2 regions of the Janibacter sp. DB-40 genome follow, and region 2 is predicted to be linked to the other one. Evidence: riboswitches for the same ligand, from Rfam matches in the RefSeq annotation. Region 2 holds a riboswitch; the other holds the start of a gene.
The links. A riboswitch is a leader RNA that binds a small molecule or an ion and turns the genes downstream of it on or off. The one in region 2 is predicted to bind cobalamin.
Positions count from the first base shown of each region.

Region 1: linked by a shared signal. The riboswitch ahead of PVE36_RS05330 (ATP-binding protein) and the one ahead of PVE36_RS01465 (iron ABC transporter permease) in region 2 are both predicted to bind cobalamin.

Region 1 is NZ_CP120360.1:1,102,374-1,117,686, reverse strand. It holds gene PVE36_RS05350 (NAD(P)/FAD-dependent oxidoreductase) at 1-926, shown strand, start outside; gene PVE36_RS05345 (acyl-CoA thioesterase) at 950-1,507, opposite strand; gene cobM (precorrin-4 C(11)-methyltransferase) at 1,585-2,358, opposite strand; gene cbiE (precorrin-6y C5,15-methyltransferase (decarboxylating) subunit CbiE) at 2,355-3,578, opposite strand; cobalamin riboswitch at 3,600-3,726, shown strand; gene PVE36_RS05330 (ATP-binding protein) at 3,779-5,155, shown strand; gene PVE36_RS05325 (VWA domain-containing protein) at 5,059-5,898, shown strand; gene cobO (cob(I)yrinic acid a,c-diamide adenosyltransferase) at 5,898-6,512, shown strand; gene PVE36_RS05315 (cobyrinate a,c-diamide synthase) at 6,506-9,094, shown strand; gene cobA (uroporphyrinogen-III C-methyltransferase) at 9,091-9,855, shown strand; gene PVE36_RS05305 (adenosylcobinamide-GDP ribazoletransferase) at 9,852-10,649, shown strand; gene PVE36_RS05300 (bifunctional adenosylcobinamide kinase/adenosylcobinamide-phosphate guanylyltransferase) at 10,652-11,218, shown strand; partial or broken gene cbiB (adenosylcobinamide-phosphate synthase CbiB) at 11,215-12,191, shown strand; gene PVE36_RS05290 (precorrin-6A/cobalt-precorrin-6A reductase) at 12,145-12,456, opposite strand; partial or broken gene PVE36_RS05285 (precorrin-6A/cobalt-precorrin-6A reductase) at 12,588-12,887, opposite strand; gene PVE36_RS05280 (M50 family metallopeptidase) at 12,937-13,650, shown strand; gene PVE36_RS05275 (HAD family hydrolase) at 13,688-14,497, opposite strand; gene PVE36_RS05270 (proline--tRNA ligase) at 14,494-15,313, opposite strand, start outside.
Region 2 is NZ_CP120360.1:298,805-314,117, forward strand. It holds gene PVE36_RS01425 (class I SAM-dependent DNA methyltransferase) at 1-615, opposite strand, end outside; tRNA gene PVE36_RS01430 (tRNA-Lys) at 959-1,031, shown strand; gene PVE36_RS01435 (hypothetical protein) at 1,185-1,406, opposite strand; gene PVE36_RS01440 (hypothetical protein) at 1,373-1,636, opposite strand; gene PVE36_RS01445 (MarP family serine protease) at 1,923-3,125, shown strand; gene PVE36_RS01450 (hypothetical protein) at 3,122-4,417, opposite strand; gene PVE36_RS01455 (histidine phosphatase family protein) at 4,488-5,162, shown strand; gene PVE36_RS01460 (S8 family serine peptidase) at 5,182-6,903, opposite strand; cobalamin riboswitch at 6,979-7,155, shown strand; gene PVE36_RS01465 (iron ABC transporter permease) at 7,198-8,256, shown strand; gene PVE36_RS01470 (ABC transporter ATP-binding protein) at 8,253-9,065, shown strand; gene PVE36_RS01475 (ABC transporter substrate-binding protein) at 9,062-10,129, shown strand; gene PVE36_RS01480 (enoyl-CoA hydratase/isomerase family protein) at 10,178-10,903, shown strand; gene PVE36_RS01485 (hypothetical protein) at 10,907-11,509, shown strand; gene PVE36_RS01490 (DUF47 family protein) at 11,982-12,608, shown strand; gene PVE36_RS01495 (inorganic phosphate transporter) at 12,614-13,618, shown strand; gene pstB (phosphate ABC transporter ATP-binding protein PstB) at 13,707-14,486, opposite strand; gene pstA (phosphate ABC transporter permease PstA) at 14,522-15,313, opposite strand, start outside.

The sequences.
Region 1 (15,313 bases), 800 kb from region 2:
ACATCGACAAGGCGTGCGGCGAGGGCCTGATGCCCGGTGCGGTGGCCGCGCTGGACGACCTGGGCGTCTACCCCCACGGGCACCCGGTGCGCGGCGTGCGGTACCTCGACGGGACACGGACGGCGCAGGCGGACTTCCGGTACGGGACGGGGCTGGGCGTGCGACGCACCGTGCTGCACGGCGCCCTGCGTGCCCGTGCGGCCGAGGCCGCGATCGAGGTCGACCACCGCCCGGTGCGCGAGGTCCTCGACCGCGGCGACCACCTCGTCGTCGACGGGGAGCCGACCCGCTACCTCGTCGCGGCCGACGGGCTGCACTCACCGGTGCGCCGGCTGCTGGGACTGGGCCGGACCCCGGCGCGCCATCGACGCTACGGGCTGCGCTGCCACGTCGAGGTCGAGCCGTGGACCTCCTACGTCGAGGTGCACTGGTCCGGCGCCGGCGAGGCCTACGTCACCCCGGTGGCCGAGGACGTCGTCGGGGTGGCCGTGCTCACCTCCGGACCACGGCCGATGCCCGAGCTGCTCGCGCAGTTCCCGCTGCTGGGCAGGCGCATCGCCGGGCGGGCCACCTCACGGACCCGGGGCGCCGGCCCCCTGCGGCAACGGTCCCGGTCGAGGGTCGCCGGGCGGGTGCTCCTGGTCGGCGACGCCGCAGGCTACGTCGACGCGCTCACCGGCGAGGGCATCGCGCTGGGGATGGCGCAGGCCCGGGCCGCGGTCGCCGCCCTCGCGGAGGGGCGACCGCAGCGCTACGAGGGCGACTGGCGCCGCCTGCGCCGACGTCACGACCTGCTGACCGGGGGGCTGGTCCTGGCCACCGCCGTGCCACCGGTCCGTCATGGGATCGTCGGTGCCGCAGCCGGGGTGCCCGCCGTCTTCGACGCGGCGGTCAACCAGCTCGCCCGACCGGCCCGCGCGCGGTGAGCTCGCGACGACCGTGACGCCGCTCAGCCCCAGAAGGGTGGCGGCCCCGCGGGGGCGTCCGCGCGCGGTGACGGCAGACGGGCGCCGTCTCCCCACCCCTTCGCCCAGTCGGGGACCCGCGAGGGCGGCGGGTCGATGCCCAGCAGCTGCCACAGGCGGGCCGGGGCGACACCGGTGCCGCGCTGCAGGAACCGCGTGCGCACCAGCGCCTGCGCGCACACCTGGCCGGCGACCACGAACCGCTGCTCGTAGAAGACGCTGACCCCGTCCCACCCGGCGAGGTGGCTGTGCAGCTCGAAGGCCTGCAAGGGCTGCAGCGAGGTGCGGAAGGTCATCGTCTCCTGCATGACGACCGGCGCGACACGGTGGCGTACCTGGGCGCGGATCCAACCGGACCGGATCGCCAGGTCGATGCGACCGAGGTCGGCCATGGTGAAGTAGACGCCGTTGTTCATGTGGCCGGCGAGGTCGATGTCGTTGGGCAGCACCCGCAGCGGGAGCACGGCTACCCCTCCGGTGGCGACCCGGCCGCGACGGCGGGCGGTCAGGGCGGTCCAGACGACGCGCGGGGCACGGTTCACGATGATCCTTCGACAGGTGCAGAAAAACAGGTGCTACCGAAGGGTAACCCGATCCGCGTGCCCGTCGGCACGCGCTCTCAGTCGCGTGCGGGGCCACGTCCTCCGGTCAGCCCCTCGACCCGGCGGCACGAGTACAGGTGCGACTCGACGAAGTCCTCGGCCCGCAGCGCCCGGCCGACGACGATGACCGCCGCCTGCCGCAGGTCGTGGGCCTCGACCCGATCGGCGATGTCGGCGAGGGTGCCGCGCAGGACGAGCTCCTCGGGCTGCTCGACGCGGTGGGCCACGGCGACCGGGCAGTCCGCGCCGTAGTGCTCGACGAGGCGCCCGGCGAGCTCGCGGACCCGCCGGACCGCCAGGTGGAGCACGAGGGTCGCGCCGGTCGCGGCGAAGGACTCGAGCGACTCCCCCGTCGGCATCGCCGTCGAGTCGCGCTGGGCTCGGGTGAGCACCACCGACTGGGCGACCTCGGGCACGGTCAGCTCGCGACCGAGCCGGGCGGCGGTCGCGGCGTAGGCGGCGATCCCCGGGGTGATGTCCCACGGGATGCCGCGCGCGTCGAGGCGGCGGGTCTGCTCGGCGATCGCGGAGTACACGGACGGGTCGCCGGAGCACAGCCGGGCGACGTCCTCGCCGCGCTCGTGGGCGGCCGCGATCTCGACGGTGATCCGGTCGAGGTCGAGGTGCTGGGTGTCGACGAGGCGGGCCCCGTCGGGACAGTGCGCGAGGACCGCCGCGTCGAGGTAGGTGCCGGCGTAGAGGCACACCGGGCTCTCGGCGAGCAGCCGCGTGGCGCGGACGGTGAGCAGGTCGGCGGCCCCGGGGCCGGCGCCGATGAAGTGGACGGTCATGGTTCTCCTCGGACGACGGCGAGCTGGACGACGGCACGGGCCGGCGTCCACGACAGGTGGGCGCCGAGTGGGACGGCCCGCTCGACGGTCAGGCGGGTGAGGTCCCCGCCGGTGCGTGCGTGCAGGGCGTGCAGCACGGCCTCCCCGTCGAGGGTCACCGCGTGCGCGACGAGGCGGCCCCCGGGACGAAGGGAGGACCAGGCCCTCCCGAGCACCGGCTCGGCCAGTCCCCCGCCGACGAAGACCGCGTCCGGCCGCGTGAGCGCGCTCGGGTCGGCCGTCGCGGTGTCGTCGTGGATGACGTGCACCCGACCGGCCAGGCCGAGGGCGCGGGCGTTGGCGGTGATCCGCTCGGCGCGGGCGGCGTCCTTCTCGACGCACGTGGCGGTGGCCCGGTCGGCGCCCAGGCACCACTCCAGGGCGATGGTCCCGTTGCCGGCGCCGAGGTCCCACAGGTGCGCGCCGGGGGTGGGCCGCAGCCGCGCCAGGGCGCTGGCGCGCACGTCCCGCTTGGTCACCTGCCCGTCGTGCTCGACGAAGTCCTCCACCCGCCCCGGCATTGCCCCGGCGGTCGTCACCGCACCCGGATCGTCGGCGCGCACGTCCAGGCAGCACAGGACGAGGTCCGAGGTGGCCCCGGCGAAGGCGTCCGCGCGGGCGGCGAGCGCGCCTTCGCCCGGGCCGCCCAGGTGCCAGCGTGCGGTGAGTTGCGTTGCGCCCCAGCCGTGCTCGGCCAGCAGCACACCGAGGTGGGCCGGGTCCGCGCCGTCCGAGCAGAGTACGACGATCCGGGATCCGGGGGCCAGGTGCGGCAGCACCGCCCGCAGGTCACGGCCGACGGTCGTGACGACGGTGGTCTCCTCGGCGGACCAGCCCTGGCGGGCGCGGGCGAGGACGTCCGAGGAGACCGCCGGGTGGATGCGCACGCGGTCGGCCCCGAGCAGGTCGATCAGGGTCGTCGCGATCCCGGAGCGAAGGGGGTCGCCGCTGGCGAGGACGACGACGTCACCGACCGACTCGGCGGACTCGAGCAGTCCCGGCAGGGCGGGGCGAAGGGGGCTGGGCCAGGCCACGAGGTCGGTCCCGGGGGCGGTGTGCTCGGCCACGAGGTCGAGGTGTCGCCGGCCGCCCAGCACGGTGGCGGCGTCGCGGACGAGGCCGCGCCGCCCGTCGTCCAGGCCGACCCAGCCGTCATCACCGATACCCACGACGTCGATCACGGAGGCCAACCATAGGCCCACGACCACCTGTGGCATGCTGGCGCCCGGCGCAGCCAACCGAGGAATCCGGTGCGAATCCGGAGCGGTCCCGCCACTGTGAAGGCCCACGGGCCAAGCCAGGACATCGGTCTGCGCTCGTCGGAGCGAGCCCGCCCCGGCGACGTCGTACGGCGAGCGTGGACACTCGCCAGGAGGCATCAGTGACCCGCTCCGGCTCTGCACCCAGCTATCCCTTCACGGCACTCGTCGGCGCGCAGGAGCTGACGACCGCCCTCGTGCTCAGCGCGATCGCCCCGGAGATCGGTGGTGTCCTCGTCCGTGGTGAGAAGGGCACGGCCAAGTCCACCGCCGTGCGCGCGCTGGCCTCCGTCCTGCCCGAGCAGCACATCGCACAGGACTGCCGCTTCGGGTGCGACCCCGACCGCACCGAGGAGTGCCCCGACGGCCCGCACACCGGTGCGGCGACGACCCGACCGGCACGACTCGTCGAGCTGCCCGTCGGCGCCACCGAGGACCGGGTCGTCGGCTCCCTCGACCTGCGCCGCGCCCTCGGCGACGGCGAGGCCGCCTACCAACCGGGGCTGCTCGCCGACGCCCACCGCGGGATCCTCTACGTCGACGAGGTCAACCTGCTGCACGACCACCTCGTCGACGTCCTCCTCGACGCGGCGGCCATGGGGCGCAACACCGTCGAGCGCGACGGCGTCTCGATCTCGCACCCGGCCCGGATCACCCTCGTGGGCACGATGAACCCCGAGGAGGGCGAGCTGCGCCCCCAGCTGCTCGACCGCTTCGGCCTGACCGTGCACGTCGCGGCCAGTCGTGACCCGCACGAGCGCGCCGAGGTCGTGCGCCGGCGACTCGACTCGGACGCCGACCCCGTGGGCTTCGCCGCGCGCTTCGCCGCGTCCGAGGCCGAGCTGACCCAGCGCCTCGCCGCCGCCCGCGAGGCCGTGCGCCACGTCCGGCTCGACGAGCGCACGCTGCGCACCATCGCCCGGGTGTGCGCCGGCTTCGACGTCGACGGGATGCGCGCCGACATCGTCACCGCGCGCACCGCCGCGGCCCACGCCGCCTGGCAGGGCCGCGACCACGTCACCCGTGCGGACGTCCGCGCCGCCGCGCTGCTCTCGCTCCCCCACCGACGGCGCCGTGCCCCCTTCGACGCCCCCGGCCTGGACGAGGACCTCCTCGACGCGCTCCTCGACGACGAGCCGGAGGACGACCCGCCCGGTGGTGGGGACTCCCCCGGCGACGGCGAAGGGGGCGACGGCGGCCCCGAGGAGGACGCACCGCAGGGCGACGGGCCGGACGGCGCTTCCGACGACTCGTGCGCTACCCCACCGCGTGAGGTAGCGCACGAGGGCCGCGACGCACCGTCACCCGCCGCAACGGACCACGCGCCGGACGACGCCTCCGACCCGGTGGATCCCCCTTCGCCCGAGTCCGGGGACGCGCCCCCGGCGGCATGCCGGTCCCGGTGGGCACCGCGAGCGCGCAGGAGCCCTACCGCGCCCGTCGGCTCGAGCTGGCCGGCGTCGGCTCCGGCCCGTCCGGGCGGCGCTCCCCCGCGCTGACTCCCCGCGGCCGCGTGGTCGGCGTCCACCCGGCCGACCGCGAACCGGCGGGCTCGCCCGTGCACCTGACCGCCACCCTTCGCGCCTCCGCCGCCCGCCGCGCGAGCGGCCTCGGTCCCGCCCGGGTCACCGGCGCCGACCTGCGCCACGCCGTCACCCGCGGCCGGGAGGCCAATCTCGTGCTCCTCGCCGTCGACGCCTCGGGGTCGATGGCCGCCCGCAAGCGGATGAGCGAGGTCAAGACCGCGGTCCTGTCCCTGCTGCTGGACGCCTACCAGCGCCGCGATCGCGTCGGGCTGATCACCTTCCGCGGCACGGGCGCCGAGGTCGTCCTCCCGCCGACATCGTCCGTGGACGCCGCCGCCGCCCGGCTGGCGGAGCTGCCCCACGGCGGTCGCACGCCCCTGGCCGAGGGCCTGACCGAGGTCGCCCGCGTCGTCGCGCGCGAGCGGGTGCGCGACCGCCACCAACGCGCCCTCGTCGTCCTCGTCACCGACGGCCGCGCGACGGCCGGCGAGGACGCCCTCGCCCGGTCCCGGGTGGTGGCCGACCGGTGGGGCGACGCGGCGTCCTCCGCGGAGACGGTCGTCGTCGACTGCGAGTCGGGCCGCTTCCGCATGGGCCTGGCCGCCGACCTCGCGGCGCGCATGGGCGCCGAGCACCTCCCCCTCGAGCAGGTCGCCGCCAGCGGTCTCGTCGAGATCGTCACCGACCGCACCCACACCCGACGGAGCGCCGCCTGATGGCCCGCGGACGCACTCCGGTCACGCCGGACGACGGCCTCACCACGCGGCAGCGCCGCCACTCCCCGCTCGTCGTCGTCCACGGCGGCACCGGCAAGGGCAAGTCCACCGCCGCCTTCGGGCTCGCGCTGCGCGGCTGGAACCAGGGCTGGCCCATCGGCGTCTTCCAGTTCGTCAAGTCCGCCAAGTGGCGGATCGGCGAGGAGGAGGTCTACCGGACCCTCGGCCGCCTGCACGAGGAGACCGGCGAGGGCGCGCCCGTCGAGTGGCACAAGATGGGCTCGGGCTGGTCCTGGTCGCGCAAGGCCGGGACCGAGGAGGACCACGCCGCGGACGCCCGCGAGGGGTGGGCCGAGATCAAGCGCCGTCTCGGCGCGGAGACGCACACCGTCTACGTGCTCGACGAGTTCACCTACGTCCTCAAGTGGGGCTGGGTCGACGTCGACGACGTGGTGGAGACGCTGAGGCAGCGCCCCGGCTACCAGCACGTCGTCATCACCGGCCGCGACCCGCACCCCAAGCTGCTCGAGATCGCCGACGTCGCGACCGAGATGACGAAGGTCAAGCACCCCTTCGACCGCGGCCAGAAGGGCCAGAAGGGCATCGAGTGGTGACCTCACCGGAGCAGGTGAGCGCCCCCCTTCCCCGCGTGCTCGTCGCCGCCCCCGCCTCCGGGCACGGCAAGACGACCGTCGCCGTCGGGATCATGGCGGCCCTGGCGCGCCGCGGCCTGGCCGTCGCACCGGCCAAGGTCGGGCCCGACTACATCGATCCCGGCTACCACGCGCTCGCCACCGGCCGGGCGAGCCGCACCCTCGACCCGTGGCTGGTGGGCGAAGGGAGGGTCGCTCCCCTCCTCGCCCGCGGGGCCACGCACCCCACGGCCGCGGACATCGCCGTCATCGAGGGGGTCATGGGTCTGCTCGACGGGCGCCTGGGCACCGACGGCTTCGCCTCCAGCGCGCACGTCGCGACGCTCACCCGCACCCCGGTCGTGCTCGTCGTGGACATCTCCGCCACGTCCCGGACGGTCGCCGCGACCGTGCACGGGCTCGCGGCGATCGACCCGCGGCTGGACGTCGTCGGCGTCGTGCTCAACAAGGCCGGCACCCACCGGCACGGGGAGGAGGCCCGGCGGGCCGTCGAGGCCGTCGGCGTCCCCGTGTGGGGCGTGCTCGCCCGGGACGCCGGGATGCACGTCCCCTCGCGCCACCTCGGGCTCGTCCCGGCCGCCGAGCGCGACTCCGCCGCCGCGACGCTGGACCACATCGCCGCGGTCGCCGAGCAGCACCTCGACCTCGACGCGCTGCTCAGCGCCGCGGGCACCGCTCCCGACCCGGAGGTCGAGCCGTGGTCGCCCGGGGTCGCGGTGAAGCCTTCGGTCCCGGCCGGCGCCGACCGGCCCGTCGTGGCCGTCGGCGGCGGGCGTGCCTTCACCTTCCGCTACCCGGAGACCGTCGAGCTGCTCGAGGCCGCCGGCGCACAGGTCGTCGAGCTCGACCCCGCCCGCGACGCGGCGCTGCCCGCAGGGACGTGCGGGTTGTATCTGGGCGGAGGCTTCCCCGAGGTCCACGCGCGGACACTGTCGACGAACCGCCCCCTCGTGGAGGACATCCGGGCCGCCGTCGCCGCCGGGATGCCGACCGTGGCCGAGTGCGCGGGGATGCTCTACCTCGCCGACTCCCTCGACGACCACCCGATGGTCGGCGCCGTGCCGGCACGGGCCGCGATGGGCCGGCGGCTCACCCTCGGCTACCGCGAGGCGCTCTCGGCGACCGACTCGGTGCTCGGACCGGCCGGCACGCGTGTCACGGGGCACGAGTTCCACCGCACCCGGACCTCCCCCGGCGCGGGGACGAGCGCCGCCTGGTCGCTCGACGGGCGCGAGGAGGGCTTCGCCCTCGATCCCGCCGGCACGGGTCGCGCCACCCTCGTCGCCTCCTACCTGCACACCCACTGGGCCGGCTCTCCCGGCCTCGCCTCTTCCTTCGTCACCGCGGCGGCAGCCTGGTCGGGTTCGGGAGGGCGTGCCCCGACTCAGGGGCGGCCCTTCGAGGCTCGCCCGCCGGGCGGACTCGCACCTCAGGAACCGCCGCGAAGCCCCAAGGGGCATCCCTGCCGAACCTCGCCGAGCAGAACCATCGTGTCCGGAGAGCAGGGCGACCCTCTGCGTCACCACGGCGACGCCGAGCTCGCCGACGACCTCGTCGACCTCGCGGTCAACGTGCGACTGGACCGGCCACCCGCGTGGCTCGCCGCGGCACTGGTCGACGAGCTGACCTCGGTCGGGACCTACCCGGACGCCACCCGCGCCCGCGACGCACTCGCTGCCCGGCACGGCCTGGCGCGGGACCAGGTGCTCCCGACGAGCGGCGGCGCCGAGGCGTTCACCCTCCTCGCGCGCGCCCTCACCCCGCGCGACGCCGTCGTCGTCCACCCGCAGTTCACCGAGCCGGAGGCAGCCCTCGTCGCGGCCGGCCACGACGTGCGTCGGGTGCTCCTGCGACCGGAGGAGGACTTCGCGCTCACCGACGCCGCCGCCGAGGAGATCGGCGACGCCGACCTGGTCGTCCTCGGCAACCCGACCAACCCGACGGGGGCGCTCCACCGGGCCGAGGCCATCCGCTCCCTCGTGCGGGCGGGACGCGTCGTGCTCGTCGACGAGGCCTTCATGGACGCGGTGCCCGGCGAGACGCAGTCCCTGCTGCCCGGTGACCTCACCGGGCTCCTCGTGGTGCGCTCGCTGACCAAGACGTGGGCCGTCGCAGGCCTGCGCGCGGGATACGTCGCCGGCGACCCGGACCTCGTCGCCGCCCTCGCCGCCCAGCAGCCGCACTGGTCCGTCGGCTCCCTCGCGCTGCGCGTCATGACCGAGACGGCCGCTCCCCACGCCGTGACCGAGGCCGCTCGCGCCGCCGAGGAGACCACCCGCTGGCGCGCCCACCTCGCCACCGGGCTGGCCCACCTCGGCGTCCCGACGACCGGCACGCACGCCCCCTTCGTCCTCGCCCGGGTGGGCCCCGGCGTCCGCGACGAGCTGCGCACCTGCGGCTGGGCCGTGCGCAGGGGGGATACTTTTCCGGGGTTGGACCCTTCGTGGGTACGGATCGCCGTCCGTGACCCGCACACCATCGACGGCCTGCTGCGCGAGCTGGGTCGGATCCTGCCACGACGAGAGCACACGAGGTCAGCATGAGCACTCCCCCCAGCGACGGCACCGGCCGCGTCCTCCTCGTCGGCGGCGGGCCCGGCGACCCGGGTCTGCTCACCCTCGCCGGACGCGACGCGCTCGCCGCGGCGGACGTCGTCGTCACCGATCGGCTCGCACCCCTGGCCTCGATCGCCGAGCATGCCCCGCAGGCCGAGGTGATCAACGTCGGCAAGATCCCCCGCGGGGAGTTCACCCCGCAGGAGCGCATCAACGACATCCTCCTGACGCACGCGCGCGCCGGCCGGACGGTCGTGCGGTTCAAGGGCGGCGACGGGTACCTCTTCGGCCGGGGCGGCGAGGAGTGGCAGGCGTGCACCGACGCCGGCATCCCCGTCGAGGTCCTGCCGGGCGTCTCCTCGGCCTTCGCCGTGCCCGCCCTCGCCGGGATCCCCGTCACCCACCGCGGCCTGTCCCAGGGAGTCGCGGTCGTCTCCGGGCACGTGGCCCCCGAGGACCCGCGCAGCGAGGTCGACTGGCCGGCGCTGGCCACCTCCGGCCTGACCCTCGTCGTGCTCATGGGGGTGGCCACGCTCGGTCCCATCGCGCGGGCCCTCGTCGAGGCCGGCCTCGACCCGGCCACGCCGGCCGCGTCCATCGCGAACGGCGCGAGCCCCGACCAGCGGGTCGTGCGCGCTCCCCTGTCGGGGATCGCACGCGCCGCGGACGAAGGGGGCATCGCCCCGCCCGCGATCACCGTCGTCGGGGACGTCGTGGCGGCGTTGGCCGGCATGGAGGACCTCGGGTGAGCACGACCGGCGACGGGCTGCGGCTGGCACTGGGGACCTTCACGAGGATCCCCAGCGGCACGGTCACGCTCGATGGGGGCACGGCCCGCGCGGCGCTCCTGCTCGCGCCCGTCGCGGTACTGCCCCTCGCCCTCCTCGCCGGACTGGTGGCCGCGGGCGTCGAGGTGGGGCTGCCGCCCCTCGTCGCCGGCGGGCTCGTCCTCCTCGTGCTCGCGCACGGCTCCCGGGCCATGCACCTCGACGGGCTCGCGGACGTCGTCGACGGACTCGGCGCCGGCTGGGACCGCGAGCGGGCGCTGACGGTGATGCGTTGCGGGGACATCGGCCCGATGGGCGCCGCGGCCCTCGTGCTCGTGCTCCTGCTCCAGGCCGCCGCCATCGCCGACCTCCTCGCCGCCGGCTGGCGAGGGGCCCTCGTCGTGGCCGCCGCGGTGCTGCTCTCCCGGTCGGTGTGCGCGCGGCTGTGCGCGACGGACGCGACACCGGCGGACGGCTCCCGGATGGCGGCGGCCTTCGTCGGCACCGTGCCCGTCGTCGCCGCGGGGGCCCTCGCGATCGTCATGGCCGGGGTCCTCCTCCTCGCGACCCTCCCCCAGCTGTCCCTCCTCGAGGGCAGGGACCTGCTACGCGGCGGCCTCATGGTCCTCCTCGCGGTCGTCCTCGGCCTGCTGGCCCCGGTCCTCCTGCGCGAGAAGGCCCTCGCCGTCCTCGGCGGGATCAACGGTGACGTGCTCGGGGCCGCCGTCGAGGTCACCCTGACCACCACCCTCGTCGTCCTCACCCTGGCGTGGTGAGCATGCGCGTCCTCGTCACCGGCGGTGTCCGCTCCGGCAAGTCCCGGCATGCGGAGTCGCTGCTGCTGCCCCCGCACCTGCCGCTCCACGCCCCGGTCACCTACCTCGCGACCGGCCCCCGCAGCGACGACGCCGACTGGACCGCACGCGTCGCCCGGCACCGGGACCGGCGACCCGCGTCGTGGTCGACGGTCGAGACGACCGACGCCGCCGCTGCCCTCACCGGTGCCACGGGGCCGGTGCTCCTCGACTGCCTCGGCACGTGGTTGACCGCGCAGCTCGACGAGCTCGGCGCGTGGGAGGCTCCCGAGTCACGGTGGGGACCGCGGCTCGACGACCGCATCGCCACGCTCGACTCCGCCTGGCACGCGTCACCGCACGTCGTCGCCGTGACGAACGAGGTCGGCTGGGGGGTCGTCCCCGAGCACCGCTCCGGGCGGGTCTTCGCCGACCGCCTCGGGCTGCTCAACCAGCGCCTCGCCGCCAGCGCCGACCGGGTGCTCCTCGTCGTCGCCGGGCAGGTGCTCACCGTCAAGGACGTGGACGGCTCCGTGGAGGGCGGGGCGTGACGCTGCCCGCGGCTCCACCCGTCGCGGTGGGTCTCGTCGCGGGGTGGGTCGCCGACCAGCTCCTCGGTGACCCGCGTCGGGGTCATCCGGTGGCCCTCCTCGGCTCCTGGGCCGGCTGGGTCGAGACCCGCACCTACGCGAACTCGCGCGCAGCCGGGGTGGCGACCGAGGCGATCGTGCTGGCGCCGGTGCTCGCCCTCGGGCTCGCCGCCGGTCGGCTCCCCGCGCCGGCGCGGGGCGGCGCCACCGCGGTGTTGACGTGGGCCGCCCTCGGTGGCACGAGCCTGGGGCGGGAGGGCACGGCCGTGCACGACCTGCTCGCCGCCGGCGACCTGCCGGGGGCCCGAGCGCGGGTGCGCCACCTCGTCGGGCGGGTCACCGACGACCTCACCGCGGACGAGGTCGCGCGGGCGGCCGTCGAGTCGGTCGCGGAGAACTCCTCGGACGCCGTCGTGGGCACGCTCGTGTGGGGGCGCTCCTGGGGCCGCTCGGGGTGGTGCTGCACCGCGCCGCCAACACCCTCGATGCGATGCACGGCCACCGCACGCAGCGGTACGCGCGCTTCGGCTGGGCCGCCGCCCGCCTCGACGACGCCCTGGGCTGGCTGCCGGCCAGGGTGACCGTGCTCGCGACGGCCGCGGCGGTCCCCCTTCGCGCGGGAGCGGTGGTCGGCACGGCAATCCGGGACGGGAAGGACCACCCCAGCCCGAACGCCGGCCCGGTCGAGGCGGGATTCGCGGCGGCACTGGGTGTCCGCCTCGGTGGCCGCACGGTCTACGCGAGCGGGGTCGAGGAGCGCCCGGCGCTCGGCCACGGGCGTCCGGTCTCGGTGGCGGACCTCCCCCGCGCGGTGCGGCTGGCCCGTCGCGTCGGTGCCATCACCCTCGGGGCAGCCGTTGTCGTCGCGGTCGTCCCGGTCATCCGGCTCAGGAGCGGGCGAGCACCCAGTCGACGGCCGACGCGGCGTCGCTGACCTGCGCGACACCCTCGGCACGCGGAGGCCGGGCGACGACGACCACCGGGATCCCGAGGGCCCGGGCGGCCTCGAGCTTGGCCGCCGTGAAGCCCCCACCGGAGTCCTTGGTCAGCAGCACCCCGACCCCGTGCTCGCGCAGCAGCGCCTCCTCACCCTCGACGTCGAAGGGCCCGCGCGAGCGCAGCACCGTCCACGCCCGCGGCAGCCGGTCCTCCGGCGGCTCGACGAGCCGCACGACGACCTCCCGGTCGGCCCAGGCCACCAGGTGGTGGTGCAGGGTCTGCCGACCGGTCGTGACGAAGGGGTCCCGCCGAGGGCGTCGGCCGCCTCACGGGCGGCGACGTGGCCCGAGACCCAGGTCCAGTCGGCGGCGTCGGGGTGGTCCGCCCAGCCGGGGCGGGCCAGTCGCAGGAGCGGGATGCCGGTCTGCGAGCAGGCCTGCGCCGCATGGGAGCCCATCGTCCCGGCGAAGGGGTGGGTCGCGTCGACGACGGCGCCCACGTCGTGCTCGGCGATCCAGTCGACCAGCCCCGCCACTCCCCCGAAGCCACCGACGCGCACCGACCCGACCGGCAACCGCGGCGAGGAGACCCGGCCCGCGAGCGAGGAGGTGAGGGGGACTCCCTTCGCCTCGAGACGGGCGGCGAGGTCACGGGCCTCGGCGGTGCCACCGAGGACCAGCACGTGCGTCATGCGCCCAGACTGCCACGGGCACGCAGGCCCACCCCGTACGGTCAGCGGCGTGGACCTGCTCACCGAGATCGTTGACCGTGCCCTGCCCGCTGCGCGCACCCCGCGCCTCGCGGCGCCCGGCCTGGCCACGGTGCTCGTCGTCGCGGCCGTCGCCGTGCTCTGGTGGCCGGCGTGGCGCGTGCTGCGCCTCGTCGTCACGCTCGTGCACGAGCTCGCGCACGCGGTGGTGGGCGTCGCGGTCGGCCGTCGGTTGCGCGGGTTCGTGCTGCGCGCGGACATGTCCGGTCACGCGGTGACCGTCGGCCGTCCCACGGGCCCGGGCGTCATCGCGACGACGTGGGCCGGCTACCCGGCACCGGCGCTCGTCGGGGCGCTCCTCGTGTGGGTCGCGGCGGAGGGCTGGGCCGCCCCCGTCCTGACGGCGCTGCTGGCGGGGCTGGGGGTCGCGCTGCTCTTCGTCCGGTCGGCACTCACCGGTGCGGTCGTCATCGCCGCACTGGCCGGGACGGGTGCGCTGTGGTGGTGGCGGGACGACGTGCTGCAGCAGCACGTGCTCGTGGGGGTCGGCATGGTGCTCCTCGTCGGGGCATGGCGCCACCTCGCGACGGTGCTCGGCCGGGTCGACGCCACGAGTGACGTCGGTGTCCTCGCCCGGCTCACGTGGCTCCCGGCAGCCGTGTGGCAGGCCAGCCTCGTCCTCGTGCTGGGGCTGGCGACCTGGCTGGTCGTCGACGAGGTGCTCGCGGTGCTCGGCAGCGGGTGACCCCGACGGCGCACGCGCCGGCAGCAGGTCGGCCGGGTCAGTCGCCCTCGGCGAGCCACGGGTCGAGGACGTCGAGCACGTCGACGAGGGACTCGGCCACGCCATCCGGGGTCGCGTCGACGGTGACCTGCTCGTCGGTCGGGATGTCCTTGTGCGGCACCCAGATCGCCCGCATGCCCACCTCCTGCGAGCCGAGGACGTCCTCGAAGAGCCGGTCGCCGACGAAGACCGCGTTGACCGGCTCGACCCCGAGGGCCGCGCAGGCCGCCTCGAAGGCCTCGGCGTGCGGCTTCATCACGTGCAGCTCCGAGGAGTAGACGTCGCCGTCGATGAGGTCGAGTACCCCGTCGCGGGCGAAGATCTCCCGGTGGAACTCGCTGCTCCAGATGGTGTTGGACAGCACGCCGACCTTGAGGCCGCGGGCGTGCAGTCCCTCCAGGAGCGGTCGCACCTGCGGGTCGGTGCGGGTGTGCGGCTCCCAGAACCGCCGGTAGGCCGCGAGCGCGACGTGGTGGCGGTCCTCCCGGGGGTCGACGCCGGCCTCGGCGAGGATGTCGTCGAGGCGGGCGCTGCGGTGGTCCTCCCGCACCCGCTGCCAGGCCGCCTGCTCCACGGCGTGCAGCCGCTCGCCGAGCTCCTGCGCCCGGTCGAGGTCCTCCTGGGGCACCTCGTCGGAGTCGATGGGGATGCCGTGGACCTCGCGGGCGAAGACGCGCCACTGCTGGCCCAGGTCGATGGTGTGCCAGGGCGTGAGGGTGCCGCCCCAGTCGAAGATCACCGCGTGCACCGGGCCCGCAGCCGGCCGCTCGTGGACGGCCAGCGGGTGGCGCACCTCGTCGATGCTCATGACGTGCCCCTGACCTCGGCGAGGACGGCCTCGACGGCCCGGTCGACCGGGACCTCACGCCGCTCGCCGGTGCGGCGGTCCTTGATCTCGACGAGGCCCTCGGCCAGGCCCTTGCCGACGACGAGGATCGTGGGGACGCCGATGAGCTCGGCGTCCTTGAACTTCACACCCGGGCTGACCTTGCCGGCGCGGTCGTCGTAGAGGACGTCGACGCCCTTCGTCTCCAGCTGCGCGGCGAGGTCGGCAGCGCCCGCGAAGATCTCCTCGCCCTTGCCGGCGGCGACGATGTGCACGTCGAAGGGGGCGACCTGGCGCGGCCAGACGAGGCCGAGCTCGTCGTGGTTGCCCTCGGCGATGACGCCGACGGCCCGGGTGACGCCGACCCCGTAGGAGCCCATGGTGACGGTGACGAGCTTGCCGTTCTCGTCGAGGACCTTCAGACCCAGCGCCTCGGCGTACTTGGTGCCGAGCTGGAAGATGTGGCCCATCTCGACGCCGCGGGCGAGGGTGAGCGTGCCGGTGCCGCTCGGGCTGGGGTCGCCCTCGCGGATCTCGGCGGCCTGGATGCGCCCGTCGGCGGTGAAGTCGCGTCCGTGCACGAGGTCGAGGACGTGCTTGCCGTGCTCGTCGGCGCCGGTGACCCAGGCGCTGCCGTCGGCGATCGAGGGGTCCAGGAGGTAGCGAATCCCCGACGCGCGCTCGGTCCCGAGCACCCCCGGCCCGATGTAGCCCTTGACCAGGGTCGGGTGGGAGGCGAAGTCCGTCTCCTCGAAGCCCTCGACCTGCGCCGGGGCCACCTGCGCCTCGAGCCGCTTG
Region 2 (15,313 bases):
GTGGAGAAGCAGGTGGACCATGAGGTCGATGACTTCCCGCGGGGTGTAGTGCTCACCCGCGGTCTCGTTGGACATCTCGGAGAACTTCCGCAGCAGTTCCTCGAAGATGTAACCCATCGCCTCGTTGCTCACCGCGGCCGGGCGCAGATCGAGGTCGGCGAAATCGGCTAGCACCGGGTAGAGGATCCCTGCCCGGTCCATTCGCGCGATCTTCGCGTCGAAGTTGTAGGCCTCGATCACGCCGTAGGCATCCGCCGACAAGCGGCGGATGTAGCTGGCCAGCTGCTCCGCGAGCTCCTTGTCGCTCTGCAGCATGCTCGTGAACGTCAACGGCGACAGACTGTAGAAGCGTTGCCCCGCGACGTGCTTGAGCACGTAGTCCATGCCCTCATCCACGGCCTTACCGGTGGACTTGCGGTCAGCCTGCAGGGCGCCGAGCTGTACGGCCTGGTCGAGCACGGCCTCCTTGGTCGGTGCGAGCACCGCATCCATGCGCCGCAGCACCAGCAGGGGTAGCATCACCGACCCGTACTCGTGCTGCTTGAACGTCCCCCGCAGCTTGTCGGCGACCTTCCACACGAACGCGACCTTGTCCGCGAACCCCACCGGCGCCATCTTTCTCCCTTGCATTAGAGCGTGTGATGGTCACCATACGGGTCAACAGACTTGGGCTGCTGGGTGCAGCGGAGGCTGTAGCGCGGCACCGACTTCAGTCGCTTGTAACGGTTTCGTCACGAGGCGAAGCGCCGATTGCGCGACGTTTCGAACCTCGAACCGTGAAGGGTATGAAGTCTGAGACCCGCCCCACGCCCCCGCGCCCCGTCGAGCCTCGTGCCCTACATCTCCGAACCCTGCATGATGAGGACAGTCCTACCTGTAATCTCTCGCCTGGGGTTTTCTTGGTTGGTTCTTCCCAGGGTTTTCCGCAGGAAAGTTCCAACTAAAGTCCCCATCCGCCGGGCCTCTAGCTCAATTGGCAGAGCTGCGGACTTTTAATCCGTAGGTTGTGGGTTCGAGTCCCACGGGGCCCACGAACGTGCGGGGTTGTACGAGCACTCGCGCCGCTCTGGTCGAGCAGCGTCGCGACGGTCTTGCGGTATGTGTGCTGCCCGTCCACGCTGTGATGGCTCATTGGGCCACCGGTGACCGGTCACCGGGCCAGCGCCCCCCTTCGTCCGCCTGTTTCAGATGTCCGAGTGAGCGCGCTGGCGCAGGCCTCGGTGCGGTGACCGGTGGCCACGGCGGTCGAAGGCATCCACCCCGAGCGCGACCAGCAGACCCCCGGCCAGTCGGGTGTGATGCAGTGCGAGATAGCCCAGCGCCACCCCGAGAACCAGCACCCAGATGGCCGCGAACGGGTCGTCCCGGTCCGTCAGCCCCTGCGCGGACTCGACGGAGCCGCGCACACGGTGAACGCGGTGAGCACGATGAAGGCCCAGGGCGCGATCCGGCGAGACCAGAACGCGAACGCACTGAGCGCGATCGCCAGCACCAGCCAGGGTGCGGTGCTGCCGACCGCCTGCGTGGTCTCGACATCAGAGGACGCGGACCGCGCAGCGAGGACCCCGCCGAGCACCCCGGTGAGGGTCATCAGCACAACCGCCGAGTACTTGAGGAGCACGGCAGGGCTGCTCATGCCAGTCACCTCCGCTCACCTTCTCGCACCCATGGACGCCCTACGGATCGGGACCTCCAGTATCCTCCCCGATGGAGTGATCCGAGCCGTTTCGTCGGTCACGTCCGCCAGGGGATTGGCGCCGCTGCCGGCACGGACCTGCCGCTCGTGCCGCGTTCGCCCGGACCGTAGGCTGTCGGTCCGAGCCCCGGGTCTCCAGGGATCTCGCACCGTGCTCCCAGACGGACGTGCTGGGATGGGCGAGGGGCGTTCACGGCCCACCCACCACCACGCCCGAGGAGCGACCATGACCGGAGCACTCGTCCTGGACATCGTCCTGCTCCTCGCGCTCGCCGCCTACGTGAGCGGCATGTACCGCACCGGCCTCGTCGCCGGCGCCTTCTCCCTCGTCGGCTTCCTCGGTGGCGGCCTGCTCGCGCTGTGGGTGCTGCCCGGCGTCCTCGCCCGCTCGGACCTGGCCGGCGGGGACCCCCTTCGCAGCGGTGTCCTGCTCGTCGTCGGCGTCCTCATCGCTGCGGCGCTCGGCCAGTCGTTCGGCGCGATGATCGGCCTCCGCCTGCGCTCGTGGGTGCGCTTCCGGCCGGCCCGGGCGCTCGACTCGCTCCTCGGCGGTGTCGCAGCCCTCCTCGTCGGCGCCGCCGTCGCGTGGTTGGCGGCCTCGGCCGTCGTCGGAGCCTTCCCGGGCGCCGCGCAGCCCGTGGCCGGATCCAAGGTCATCCAGACCATCGACCGTGCGATGCCGGCGCCCGCGGACACGGTGCTCGGCGGTGTCTACCGGGCCCTGGGTGCCAACGACTTCCCGCGCGTCTTCACCGGTGTCCGGCCGGAAGCGATCCGACCGGTCGAGCCACCCCCGTCGGGGGTGGCCGCGGGCCCGGGCATCGACCAGGCGGCCAACTCCGTGGTCAAGGTGAGTGGCCTGGCGGCCGGCTGCGGGCGCGGTCAGACCGGCAGTGGGTGGGTGGCGGCGCCCCACCGGGTCGTGACGAACGCGCACGTCGTCGCCGGCGTGGACCAGCCCTCGGTCCAGGTCGCCGGGAGCGGGCAGACCTACCCGGCGACGACGGTCGCCTTCGACCCGCGACGGGACGTCGCCGTCCTCGCCGTACCCGACCTGACGGCCCCGTCGCTGCCCACGGGGGAGCCGCAGTCGCACGGTGACGAGGTGGTGGTCGCCGGCTTCCCCCTCGGGGGGCCCTATGACCTCAAGGCGGGCCGAGTCCGTGAGCTCATCACCGCACGGGGAGCCGGCATCGACGGCACGCCGGGTGTCAACCGGCAGGTCTACGCGGTCAACACCCGGGTGGAGCAGGGCAACTCCGGCGGGCCCCTGCTGTCACCGACCGGTCAGGTCGTCGGCACGATCTTCGCGAAGTCCCAGGCGAACCGGGACACCGGGTACGCACTCACCCTCGAGGAGACCCGGCCCGTTCTCGACCGCGCGGCCCGGGCCACCGAACCGGTGTCCACGGGGTCCTGCGCGGCCTAGGTGTCGTGTGCGGCTTCTTGGCGTGCAACCGGGCCGGTGCGTGCGCGGTCGGCCCCACGGGATCGACGGGCGGTCGCCCGGAGAGTATGTAGACGGCGTGTCGCCGCGTGTCCATGGTTGAGGATGGTCCGGGCTCCACGAAGGACCGTTGGCCCGCCGGGCAGGTCGCGCACGCGCTCCTTGGCGGACTCGACGGGCGTGGCCCGGGGCCGTGCGGCCGGCTGTGCGCGTCCTGCTCGACCCGTCCCGACCAGGACCGACGCCACGACCGCTTCGACCGCGGTGTCGATGGGCAGGGTGTCGGGGACCGGGACCTCACCCGGCTCGGTGGTTCCGACGGGCTCGTGGAGCGAGGTGAGGTCACCGAGGACGCGCACCCGGCTGTCGGCGATCCGATCCGCGATCTCCCGACCGTAGGTCGTGGCTCGCTCGGCTGCCCACTGTGGGAGCACGATCCGGCGCGGCTCACCCCGCACGTCTGGTTCGGTGCGCAGCATGCGGGCCACTGCCTGGCGGCGATAGGCCAGGGCGTACTCGCGGATGGGAACGCCTCTGCGCCTGAACGCCTCGTTCTGCCGGCGGAAGAACTCGGCCTCTGCCGGGGACAGCGACCGGTTCGCCGCGCCGCCGTCCGCATCGGCGTTCGTGAGCATGCCGGGCGGCAGATCGAGCAGGCGTTCGAGCGAGGCAGGCACCCGGGCGGGGTCCGCCTTGTCAGCGATGATCACCGTGACGCGGTCCGGGCCGAGGAGACGCTCCCAACGCTCGACCATCCCGGCCTGGTCGCTCTGCCGGTCCCACTGCTCGTCGTGTCGGAGTCCGGGTGGGGTCGCCAGCGCGTCGCGCAGCCACGTCTCGAACGGAGGCGTGACCCGGCCGTTCTTGACGATCTCCTGCCAGTACGAGCCCAGCATCCCGGCCAGCGGGCGGAGGGTGATCGCGACGTGGGCGCGCTCTCCGAGTGCGTCGACGAAGCGTTGGGCCATCGCGTCATCGGCCTCGCACGCCCATTCGTGGCTGATGAAGATGCGGTTGGTCTCGTCCGCCTCGACTTCCTCCATCAGCTCGTGCCATGTCGACAGGTCGGGGTACTCCCCTTCGCGTCGGACGCCCATGAAGGCTGCGATCGGCGTGAAGTGGTTCAATCCTGTCCCCGGGTAGCGCACCCCACTCCTGAGGAGCGTCGTGCGCCGCTGGGACGCAGCGCGTTGCACCGCCGTGGTGCCGGACTTCATCGCACCGATGTGGAGCAGCCGGGACCGCGGAGGAGTCGGTGCCACGGATTCCAGCATGAGCGTCAGGGTAGTAGTCGCGTGCAGGGTGTGACGGTCCCGTCCCGGACGTGGATGGCACGATCGGTGCGTGCGACTCCTCCTCATCCGTCACGGCCAGACGCCCCACAACGTCACGGGGGCGCTCGACACCGCCTTCCCCGGAGCCGGCCTGACCGGTCTGGGGCACGTGCAGGCCCGCGCCGTCCCCGACGTGCTGACGGAGGCCGTCTCCGGCGTCTACGCCTCACCCCTCGTGCGGACCCAGCTGACGGCCGAGCCGCTCGCGCTCGCGCGCGGCGTCGACATCCGGGTGCGCAAGGGCCTCGAGGAGATCTCCGCCGGTGAGCTGGAGCTGCGCTCGGACGAGGGGTCCCGCGAGGCCTACATCGCCGCCCTCGTGCGGTGGATGGGCGGCGACCTCGACTACGTGCTCGGTGGTGGGGAGAGCGGTCGCGGCTTCCTGGCCCGGTACACCTCGGCGGTGGAGGCGATCGCCGCCGAGCACTCCGACGGGGAGACGGTCGCGCTCTTCAGCCACGGTGCGGCCATCCGCGTCTTCGCGACGGCGGCCGCGCGCCTGACCGCGGCCCGGGCCGCGGACCTGAGCATCATGAACACCGGCATGGGCGTCCTCGAGGGCGACCCGCGGTCGGGATGGCGCCTGGCCGGCTGGTCCAGCGAGCCGCTCGGGGGCCTCGACCTCGAGGACCCCGAGGCGCAGGACGTCACCGGCGAGAGCGCCGAGGAGGTCCTGGACGACTGACGAGGGGGACGCCCGTGCGTCAGCGCACGGCCGCGGCCGCGTCGAGGATCCCGTCGCCGAAGAAGCCGTTGCGCTCCGTGGTGCCGGTGCACACGGCGCTGGTGCCGCCGCCACCGTCCTCATCGCTGCCGGGCGCGGTGCACCCGTGGTCGCGGGCGCTGCGGCGCAGGGTCTGCACGACCTCGTCGGGAGCCATCGGGCCGTCGTTCTCGCTGATGACGAGTGCGGCGGCCCCGCTGACGTGCGGGGCGGCCATCGACGTGCCCATCAGCCACGTGTACAGGCCGCACTGCGCGTCGGGGTCCGGCTCGCCCCGGCCGATGCCCTCGGGGCAGCCGCGCACGATCCCTTTCTGGGCCCCGGAGACGGTCACCCGCCCCCGGTCGTCGACGTCTCCAGTGGCGAGCAGCTCGTCGCGCGATGCCGTGGAGAGGATGGGCAGGCCGTTGTCGTCGCCCGTGCCGCCCGGCGCCGCGAGCGCGACGTCGTCCGAACCGGGGTCGGACGTGTAGTTGGAGAAGCCGCTGCGGGTGAGGTCCTCGTCGATCGAGGAGACGCCGATGACGTGCGGTCCGTCGAGGGGCAGCTGCCGGCAGTCCCGGTTCAGCGTGCGCTCGTGCGTGCTGCCACCGAAGTTGGGGCTCGTGTTGTCGGTGCCCGGGTCCGCGAGGTCGCGGGAGTTGTTGCCGGCGGCCGTGACGAGCGTGACGCCCTGCTCGTGGGCGAGCTCGAGGGACCGACGCATCAGCTCGATGGTCACGTCCTGCGCGGCGGCCTGGGCGGGGGAGTCCTCCGGAGCACCGCCGGGGCAGGAGTAGAGCCAGGGGTCGACGTAGAAGCTCATGTTGAGCACGTCGAGCTCCTGCCCGGCGCCGGCGGTGATCGCGTTGGCGACGGGGCCGAGGAAGAAGTAGCCGGCGTCCTGGCCGGCGCGCAGGTCGACGATGCCGACCTCGGGGGCGAGGCCCTGCACGCCCAGCCCGTTGGCCGAGGCGGCGATCGTGCCCGCGACGTGGGTGCCGTGCCCGTTGTCGTCGCTGCCGACGGGGTCGACGCACCCGTCGTGCTCGCACGCTCCGTCGAGACCGGGGATGTCGGTGACGAAGGACCGCGAGCGCTCCGCGTCCACGCGCTCGACGAGGTCGGGGTGGCTCGAGTCGACGCCGGTGTCGATGACGCCGACGCGGACGTCGGGGCTGCCGGTGGTGACCGACCGGGCCTCGGCCGCGTTGATCTCCGCCATGCCCCACAGCCACCCGTCGAAGGGGTCGCCACCCTCCGGCGGAGCCGGGGGCTGCAGCGTGCTGTCCGCCGGCTCGGTGTCCTCGGGGGAGGAGGTGGGCTCCTCGTCGGGCGACCAGCCGACGCCCTGGTCGGTCACGGCCTGCACCACCCCGTCGACGTCCTCGGCGCTCGCCCGCACGTCCTCCCGGGTGCTGCGCAGAGTCACCATGCCGATGCCCCTGTTGACCGAGGTCAGCGCGAGGCCGGCCTGCTCGAGGTCGTCGGCGACGCGGTCGGTCTCCTGCGGGTCCTCGACGAGGACCACCCAGTCGCGGCCCTTCGCCGGCTGCTCGAAGGTCTCGACGAGCTCCGCCTCCGCCGCACTCGAGGAGGTGGACGACGACCCCGACGACGCCGACTCCGATGACGAAGGGGGGTCCCCGCCGGGCAGGGAGCACCCGGCGAGCACGACGGCGAGCACGAGCCCCAGTGCCGCCCCGGTCGCTCGTCCACGCATCTGGTGTCTCCCCCTTCGTCCGTGCCGGTCTCCCGCGCAGTCTACGGACGGGCGCACCGACATCGGAGTCGCTGCTAGGGTCCGTCACGAGTCAGACGCACACCAGTGCAAGGGAATCCGGTGCGAATCCGGAACTGTCGCGCAGCGGTGAGGGTGACTGACGGGGTGTGAACCACTGGGCCGCCAGCCCGGGAAGGGACCCCGTCGGGACGACCCCGAGTCCGAAAACCTGCTGTCTCGCCGTCATCCGTACGGGCCTCGCGATCTGGGCCCCTGATGCAGGTGGAGTCTCGCATGTCCCACGACCGACCCGGCGGGCGCCGTGTGCCCGTCCGCCCTCTCCTCGTCCTCCTCCTCGCGCTGACCATCGGCAGCGCGGTGCTCTCCCTCGCGCTCGGCTCGGAGCCGCTCGCGGTCTCCGGGGTGCTCGACGTGCTCCGCGCCCGTCTCGCCGGCACGCCCGGTCTGGACCCGACCCTCGACACGATCGTCTGGGACCTGCGGGCCCCGCGGGTCGTCACGGGCATGGTCGTCGGGGCCGGTCTGGCGATGGCCGGAGCCTGCATGCAGACCCTCGTGCGCAACCCGCTGGCCGACCCCTACCTCCTGGGGGTCTCCTCGGGCGCCGGTGTGGGGGCGACCCTCGTCATCGTGCTCGGCGTCCTCGGCGGCCTCGGCGTGTGGGCGCTGTCGCTCGGTGCCCTCGCTGGTGCCCTCGCGGCGACGGCCCTCGTCTTCGGCATCTCGATGTGGCAGGGCGGCATCACCCCCCTTCGCCTCGTGCTGACGGGTGTCGTGATGTCCGCCGCCTTCTCGTCCGTCTCGAGCTTCCTCGTCTTCGTCAGCGCCGATCCGCGGGCGACCCAGTCGGTGCTCTTCTGGCTCCTCGGGAGCCTCTCCGGGTCGGTGTGGGACCGCGTCCTGCCCTCGGCGGTCGTCGTGGCCCTCGCGATGGTGGTGCTCATGGCCCTGCACTCGTGGCTCGATGCGCTGGCGGCCGGGGCGGACGTCGCCGCCGGGCTCGGCGTGCCGGTGAGGACCCTGCGCATCGGTCTCTTCGTCATCACCTCGGTGCTCGTCGGTGTGCTCGTGGCCGTCTCCGGCGGCATCGGCTTCGTCGGCCTCGTCGTGCCGCACCTCGCCCGCATCCTCGTCGGGGCACTGCACCGCAGCGTGCTGCCGGTCGCCGCGGTGGGCGGGGCCCTCTTCCTGCTCTGGGTCGACGTCGCCGCCCGCGTCGTCGTGCGACCCCAGGAGATCCCGCTGAGCGTCGTCACCGGCCTCGTCGGTGCCCCGATCTTCCTGCTGCTCCTCGGTCGGCGTCACTACACCTACTCGGGGGGCGGCGAATGACCCACCTCTCCTGCCGCGGGCTCACCTGCGCCGTCGGCGAGCGCACGATCCTCTCCGACGTCGACCTCGACATCGGGCGCGGCGAGATGGTCGCGCTCGTCGGCCGCAACGGCAGCGGCAAGTCCACGCTCATCCGCACGCTGACCGGCCTGCGGCCGCCGGCCGCCGGGTCGGTGCACGTCGACGGCACCGACCTCACCGCTCTCTCGCCCCGCCGGCGCGCCGGTCACCTCGCCCACGTCGGCCAGGAGGAGGGCCCGCCCGAGGACCTGCTCGTCGGCGAGATGGTCGCCATGGGGCGCATCCCGCACCGGCGACCGTGGTCCGCCGGGACGAAGGGGGAGGAGCGCCTCGTCCTCGACGCCCTCGCCGCGGTCGGGCTGGCCGAGCAGGTCGACCGGCCCTGCCAGCACCTGTCGGGCGGTGAGCGACGGCGGGCGATGCTCGCGCGCGGCCTCGCCCAGGGCACCGACCTGCTCGTCCTCGACGAGCCGACCAACCACCTCGACGTCCACCACCAGATCCAGCTGCTGGAGACCGTCCGCGGCCTCGGCCGCACGGTCCTGGCGGCCGTGCACGACCTGTCGCTGGCCGCCGCGCACTTCGACCGGGTGGCCGTGCTGCACGAGGGGCGGTTGCACGCGTTCGGGGAGCCCACCGAGGTCCTCTCCGCGGACACCCTGCGCGAGGTCTTCGCCGTCGACGCCGTCCGTCTCACCGACCCGGCCACCGGCCGGGTCCACCTCTCCCTCGGCCCGGGAGCACTCCCCACGGCCGCCGCAGTCGCCACCCGGAAGGCCCTCGCATGACCCGCCGTCGCACCGTGCGCACCACCGCCGCCCTCGCTCTCGTCGCAGCCGTCCTCGCCGGGTGCGGCACCGGGGGCTCCGGTGGTACCGGTCACGGCGCCGGCTCCGCCGCGGCGGAGCCGGGCGGGGCGACGGTGACCAACTGCGACCGGGAGGTGGCCCTCCCTTCGCCCGCGGAGCGGATGTACGTCACCGGCGACGGCAACCTGCTCTCGCTGGTCCTCGCCCTGGGCGCCGAGGAGCAGGTCGCCGGGGTGACCGGACTCGACGACGGCAGGGAGGCCCTGTCCACCGTCTACGGGCAGGACGTCGTGGAGGGTCTGCCGGTCGCCTCCCCCGACCGCCCGACGCTGGAGAACGCCATCGCGCACGAGCCGGACGTCGTGGTCTCCGGGTGGAGCTACGGCTTCTCCGACGAGCAGAACTTCACCCCGGGAGGGCTCGCGGAGCACGGCATCGGTGCCTACGTCCTCTCGGAGAGCTGCCGGCAGGAGGGCGGCGCCCGCGGGACGATGCCGCCGTGGGAGGCGCTCTACGCCGACCTGGCCAACCTCGGCAGGATCACCGGGCACCCGGGTCGCGCGGACGCGGTGGTGGAGGACATCGAGGAGCGCCGCCGGGCCCTGGAGCAGGCTCCGCAGGCGCAGGAGCCCCCGACGGTCTTCCTCTTCGACTCGGGGACGAAGGAGATCTTCACCTCCGGGTCGTACGGCGGACCGCAGGCGATCATCGAGACGGCCGGCGCGCGGAACGCGACCGGTGATGTCGCGGACACGTGGACCGAGGTCTCGTGGGAGCGGCTCGTGACCTCCCAGCCGGACGCCATCGCCTTCGTCGACTACCCGGGCCAGACCTTCGAGCAGAAGGTGGAGGTCCTCGAGACCAACCCGGCGACGAAGGACCTGCCGGCCGTGGAGGAGGAGCGCTACGTCAACCTCCCGATCGCGGCGTGGACGAGCGGGCCGTTGAACATCGACGCCGCCGAGCAGCTGCGGGTCACCCTCGAGCGTCACGGCCTGGTCCCCGAGAGCGCCATCGAGCCCCGGCACGACCTGCGACCGTGATCGCGAGAAGGGGTCGGCATCCGTGTGTGGGGTGACTATGGTGCAGGTGTGGGAGTCACGTACGAAGCATCCGACCGCTTGGCCCGAATCGTCCTCGACCGGCCCGAGGCGGGCAACGCGCTCGACCTCGACATGGCCCGCGAGCTGCGCGAGCAGGTCCAGCGTGCCCTCGCGGACCCGTACGTGGACATCCTGACGCTGACCGGCAACGGCACCGACTTCTGCGTCGGCTCGGACACGAGCAAGGCCGAGCAGTCCGAGGACCCGACGACCGCCGTCTTCGAGCTCGCCGCTGCCCTCGAGGAGCTCTTCGCCCTCCTCAACTCCTCCGCCAAGATCGTCCTCGTCGGCGTCCAGGGCCTCGCGGCCGGCTCCGGCCTCGGTCTCGTCCTCGCCGGGGACCTCGCCTTCTGCTCCGGCGACTCCTGCTTCCGCGTCCCGCCGAAGGGGGGAACCGGCGCCCCGGACCCGGGGCTGGCCTGGCTGCTGCCCCGCGCGATCGGCCAGCAGCGCGCGCTCTCCTTCGGTCTCGGTGGCCGCACGCTCGACGCGGCGACGGCCGACAGCTGGGGCATCGCCGAGCTCGCGCCCGACGGGGACGTCCCGGCAGCGCTGCGGGACGCCGCCGAGAACCTCGGCGGCAAGCACCTCTGGGCCAACTCCGAGATGCGTCGCCTGCTCCACGCCTCGTGGGAGACCTCCCGCACCGAGCTGTCCCAGTCCGAGGCGGTCACGCTCGTGCGGGCGCTGCTCAACCGGCAGCGGCGGCGCTGAGCCGTGGCCGACGCCGGTCGACCCCGACGCCCCCTCCACTTCGGCCCCGACGCCATGGAGGCCCATGGCGGCACGCTCCCCGATCCTGCCGAGGCGGCCGAGGCCGCGCATGCCGCCGCGGTGACCGTCGTCGAGGCCGGACGCTCCGACGCCGACCCGGCCACGACCGACCGGCTCGTCCGGCTGGTCGACGAGCTGGGCATCGACACGCTCGCCCACCTGTGGTCCGACCGGCCGGCGCGCAGCCTGCCGGGCGCGCTGTGGCGGATGTACCTGCTGCGCGAGTGGGTGCAGCGCCAACCACTGGAGGCCGCGCGGCAGTACGCGTCCGGCATGATGGTCGCCCCCGTGAGCCACGTCATCGCCGGCGTCGTCGAGCCGCCGGGTGTCGACGAGGTGCGCCAGCTGTCCGACCGGATCCTCTCCGGGGTCTTCGACGGGGACCTGGCGATCGCCCTGGAGCGGGCCGCTGCCTTCTGCCGCGTGATCGCGACCGGCCGGGCGCACCTGGAGGACGGGGACGTCACCTCCGCCTCGGCCATGATCGGCACCGCCGAGGACCTCGAGGCCGGCGCCCGCCTGTGGCGCAGCGGCCACCTGGCCTGAGTACCCCACCGCACCTGCCTCAGCAGTTGCGGGGGTCGGTGGCCGTTTGTCTGCAGGAGCCTAAGCAGTTGCGTCGAGCAGTGGCCGTTCATCTGCAGGAGCCTAAGCAGTTGCGGGGGTCGGTGGCCGTTTGTCTGCAGGAGCCTAAGCAGTTGCGTCGAGCAGTGGCCGTTCGTCTGCAGGAGCCTAAGCAGTTGCGCGGTTCAGCGGCCGCTCGCCCGCAGGAGCCCAGGCAGTTGCGAAGGGGGAACATCGTGGCCTCGGTCGCCGTTAGGGTGGGGGAGTGCGCCGGGCCGCGGTAGCCCCGGGTCCCAAAAAACGCCGCTACGAGCGGCCGTGCGCCGTGAGGCGCTCCCGGCCCGGCGCACTCTCTCTCCCACCGCAGGTGGACGTCCGATGGCACGGGAGTGACCGGACGGTTCTAGGCTGGCCCCCGACCGCGTGACCTCCCCGGACCTGGAGATACGAACGAGTGGGCTTCCTACGAGCAAAATCCCGAGATGACAGCTTTTACCAGCTCCTCGCCGACAGCGCCCGCGAGGCCGTCGCCGCGGCAGAGATGCTCACCCAGATGCTGGGGGCCAGCGCCGAGGAGCGCGAGAACCTGGCGCCCCGGCTCAAGGACATCGAGCACCAGGCCGACGAGGCGACGCACGCGATCATCCACAAGGTGAACTCGAGCTTCGTCACGCCCTTCGACCACAGCGACATCGTCGAGCTGGCCGCAGCGCTCGACGACTGCACGGACTTCATCGAGTCCGTCGGCCAGACGGTCGTCCTCTACCGGATGGACGGCCTCATGCCCGAGATCACCGCCCAGATGGAGGTCATCGTGCGGATGGCCGAGCTGACCGCGGATGCCATGCCGCGGTTGGCGACAATGAAGGAGCTCAAGGACTACTGGGTGGAGATCAACCGCCTGGAGAACGAGGGCGACGCGATCTACCGGCGCCTGCTTCGCGATCTCTTCGGTGGCGCCGTGAGCGACCCCATCGAGGTGATCAAGCACAAGGACATCATCGAGCGACTCGAGATGGCGGCCGATGCCTTCGAGAACGTGGCCCACCGGGTCGAGAGCATCGCCATCAAGGAGTCCTGACCATCGTGGAATGGCTCCCGGTCGCCCTCGTCACCCTGCTGGCGATGGGCTTCAACTACACGAACGGCTTCCACGACGCGGCCAATGCGATTGCGACGTCCGTCTCCACCCGGGCGCTGACCCCGCGGGTGGCGTTGGCCATGGCCGCGGTCGCGAACCTCTTCGGCGCCTTCTTCGGCGCCAAGGTGGCCAAGACTGTCGGGCAGGGCATCATCGAGGCGCCGGACGGGCACCTCGGTCTCGTGCTCTGTGCGGCCGCGCTCATCGGGGCCATCGGGTGGAACATGCTCACCTGGTGGTACGGACTCCCCTCTTCCTCCTCGCACGCCCTCATCGGCGGGCTCGGTGGTGCGGCACTCGCAGCCGGCGCCGGTGTGCAGTGGATGGGCATCCTCGAGAAGGTCATCATCCCGATGCTGCTCTCGCCCATCGTCGGGATCGGCGTCGGCTTCCTCGTGATGCGCCTGATCCTGAAGGTTTTCCACAATGCTCACCCCGGGCGCACCAAGCGGGGCTTCCGGTACGCGCAGACCGCGTCGGCCGCCGCGATGGCCTTCGGTCACGGCATGCAGGACGCCGCGAAGACGGCCGGCGTCGTCGTCCTCGCCCTGACCGTCGCCGGCCATCAGGACGGCGGCGACCAGAGCATCCCGCTGTGGGTGCTCGTGATGTCCGCCGTGGTGATCTCGATGGGCACGTACGCCGGTGGCTGGCGGATCATGCGCACCCTCGGCCGCGGGATCATCCACCTCGACCCGCCGCAGGGATTCGCTGCCGAGGTCACCGCGGCCTCGATCCTGTACGTCGCGACGGCACTGCGGGCCCCGATCTCGACGACCCACGCGATCACCTCCGCGATCATGGGCGTCGGCGCGACGAAGTCGCTCAAGGCCGTCCGGTGGGGCGTGGCCAAGAACATCGTCGGCGCGTGGATCTTCACCTTCCCCGGTGCGGGACTCAGCGCCGCGATCTTCATGTGGATCCTCACCCCGATCTTCTTCGGCTTCTGACCCCACACGCCCCGAACGACGAACGGCCGGTGGACCCCCTGCGGGTCCACCGGCCATCGTCTTCCCCCGTCCCCCGGGGGGAGCCTGGTCAGCCGAAGCGCCCCGAGATGTAGTCCTCGGTGGCCTTCTGGCCGGGGTTGTTGAAGATCTTCGACGTGTCGTCGAACTCCACGAGCTGGCCGGGCTTGCCGGTGCCCTCGATGTTGAAGAAGCCGGTGCGGTCCGACACCCGGGCGGCCTGCTGCATGTTGTGGGTGACGATCACGATCGTGTAGTTCTCCTTCAGGTCCGTGATGAGGTCCTCGATCGCGAGCGTGGAGATCGGGTCCAGGGCCGAGCACGGCTCGTCCATGAGGACGACCTCCGGCTCTACGGCGATCGTGCGGGCGATGCACAGTCGCTGCTGCTGACCACCGGAGAGACCGGAGCCCGGCTTGTCGAGGCGGTCCTTGACCTCGTTCCACAGGTTGGCGCCACGCAGGCTGGACTCGACGAGGTCGTCGGCATCGGACTTCTTGATCCGCTGGTTGTTCAGCTTCACGCCGGCGAGGACGTTCTCCCGGATGGACATCGTCGGGAACGGGTTGGGCTTCTGGAAGACCATGCCGACCTTGCGGCGCACGAGCACCGGGTCGACCCCCTTCGCGTACATGTCCTCCCCGTCGAGGACCACCTGGCCGTCGACCTTGGCTCCCGGGATCACCTCGTGCATGCGGTTCAGCGCCCGCAGGAAGGTGGACTTGCCGCAGCCGGAGGGGCCGATGAGGGCGGTCACCGTGCGGGGCTCGATGGTGACCGAGACGTCCTTCACGGCGAGGAAGTCGCTGTAGTAGATGTCGAGGTTCTTGACGTCGATGCGCTTGGACACGTCAGATTTTCCTTGTCTGGTCTGGTCTGCTCGGGTCAGCGACCGGTCTTGGGGGCGAAGAACTTGGAGATGAGGCGGGCCACGATGTTCAGCGTCATCACGATGAGGATGAGCGTCAGGGCGGCCGCCCACATCCGGGCGAAGTACGGCTCCGGGGGGATCCCGGGGGTCGCGTAGCTGTAGTAGGCGAAGATCGGCAGCGTCTGCATGCGCCCGTCGAAGGGGTTGAGGTTCAGCGAGTCCGTCGTGCCGACGGTGACGAGCAGCGGTGCCGTCTCACCGATGACGCGGGCGATCGCCAGCGTGACGCCGGTGGCGATGCCGGCGATCGCGGTCGGCAGCACGACCTTGACGACCGTCAGCCACTTCGGCACACCGAGCGCATAGCTGGCCTCGCGCAGCTCGTTGGGCACCAGGCGCAGCATCTCCTCGGTGCTGCGGACGACGACGGGGATCATCAGGACGGTCAGTGCGACCGCTCCGATGATCCCCATGCGCACGCCCGGGCCGAAGAAGAGGGTGAACAGCGCGATGGCGAAGAGACCGGCGACGATCGAGGGGATCCCCGTCATGACGTCGACGAAGAAGGTCAGGCCCCGGGAGAGCGCGTTCTTGTTGCCGTACTCCACGAGGTAGATCGCGGCGAAGATCCCGATCGGGACCGAGATCAGCGTCGTCAGGCCGGTGATGATCAGCGTGCCCATGATCGCGTGGTAGGCGCCGCCACCTTCGCCCATGACCCCGCGCATCGACCACGTGAAGAACTCGGCGTCGAACCGCCCGAGGCCCATCGAGGTGACCTCCCACACAACAGACACGAGCGGCAG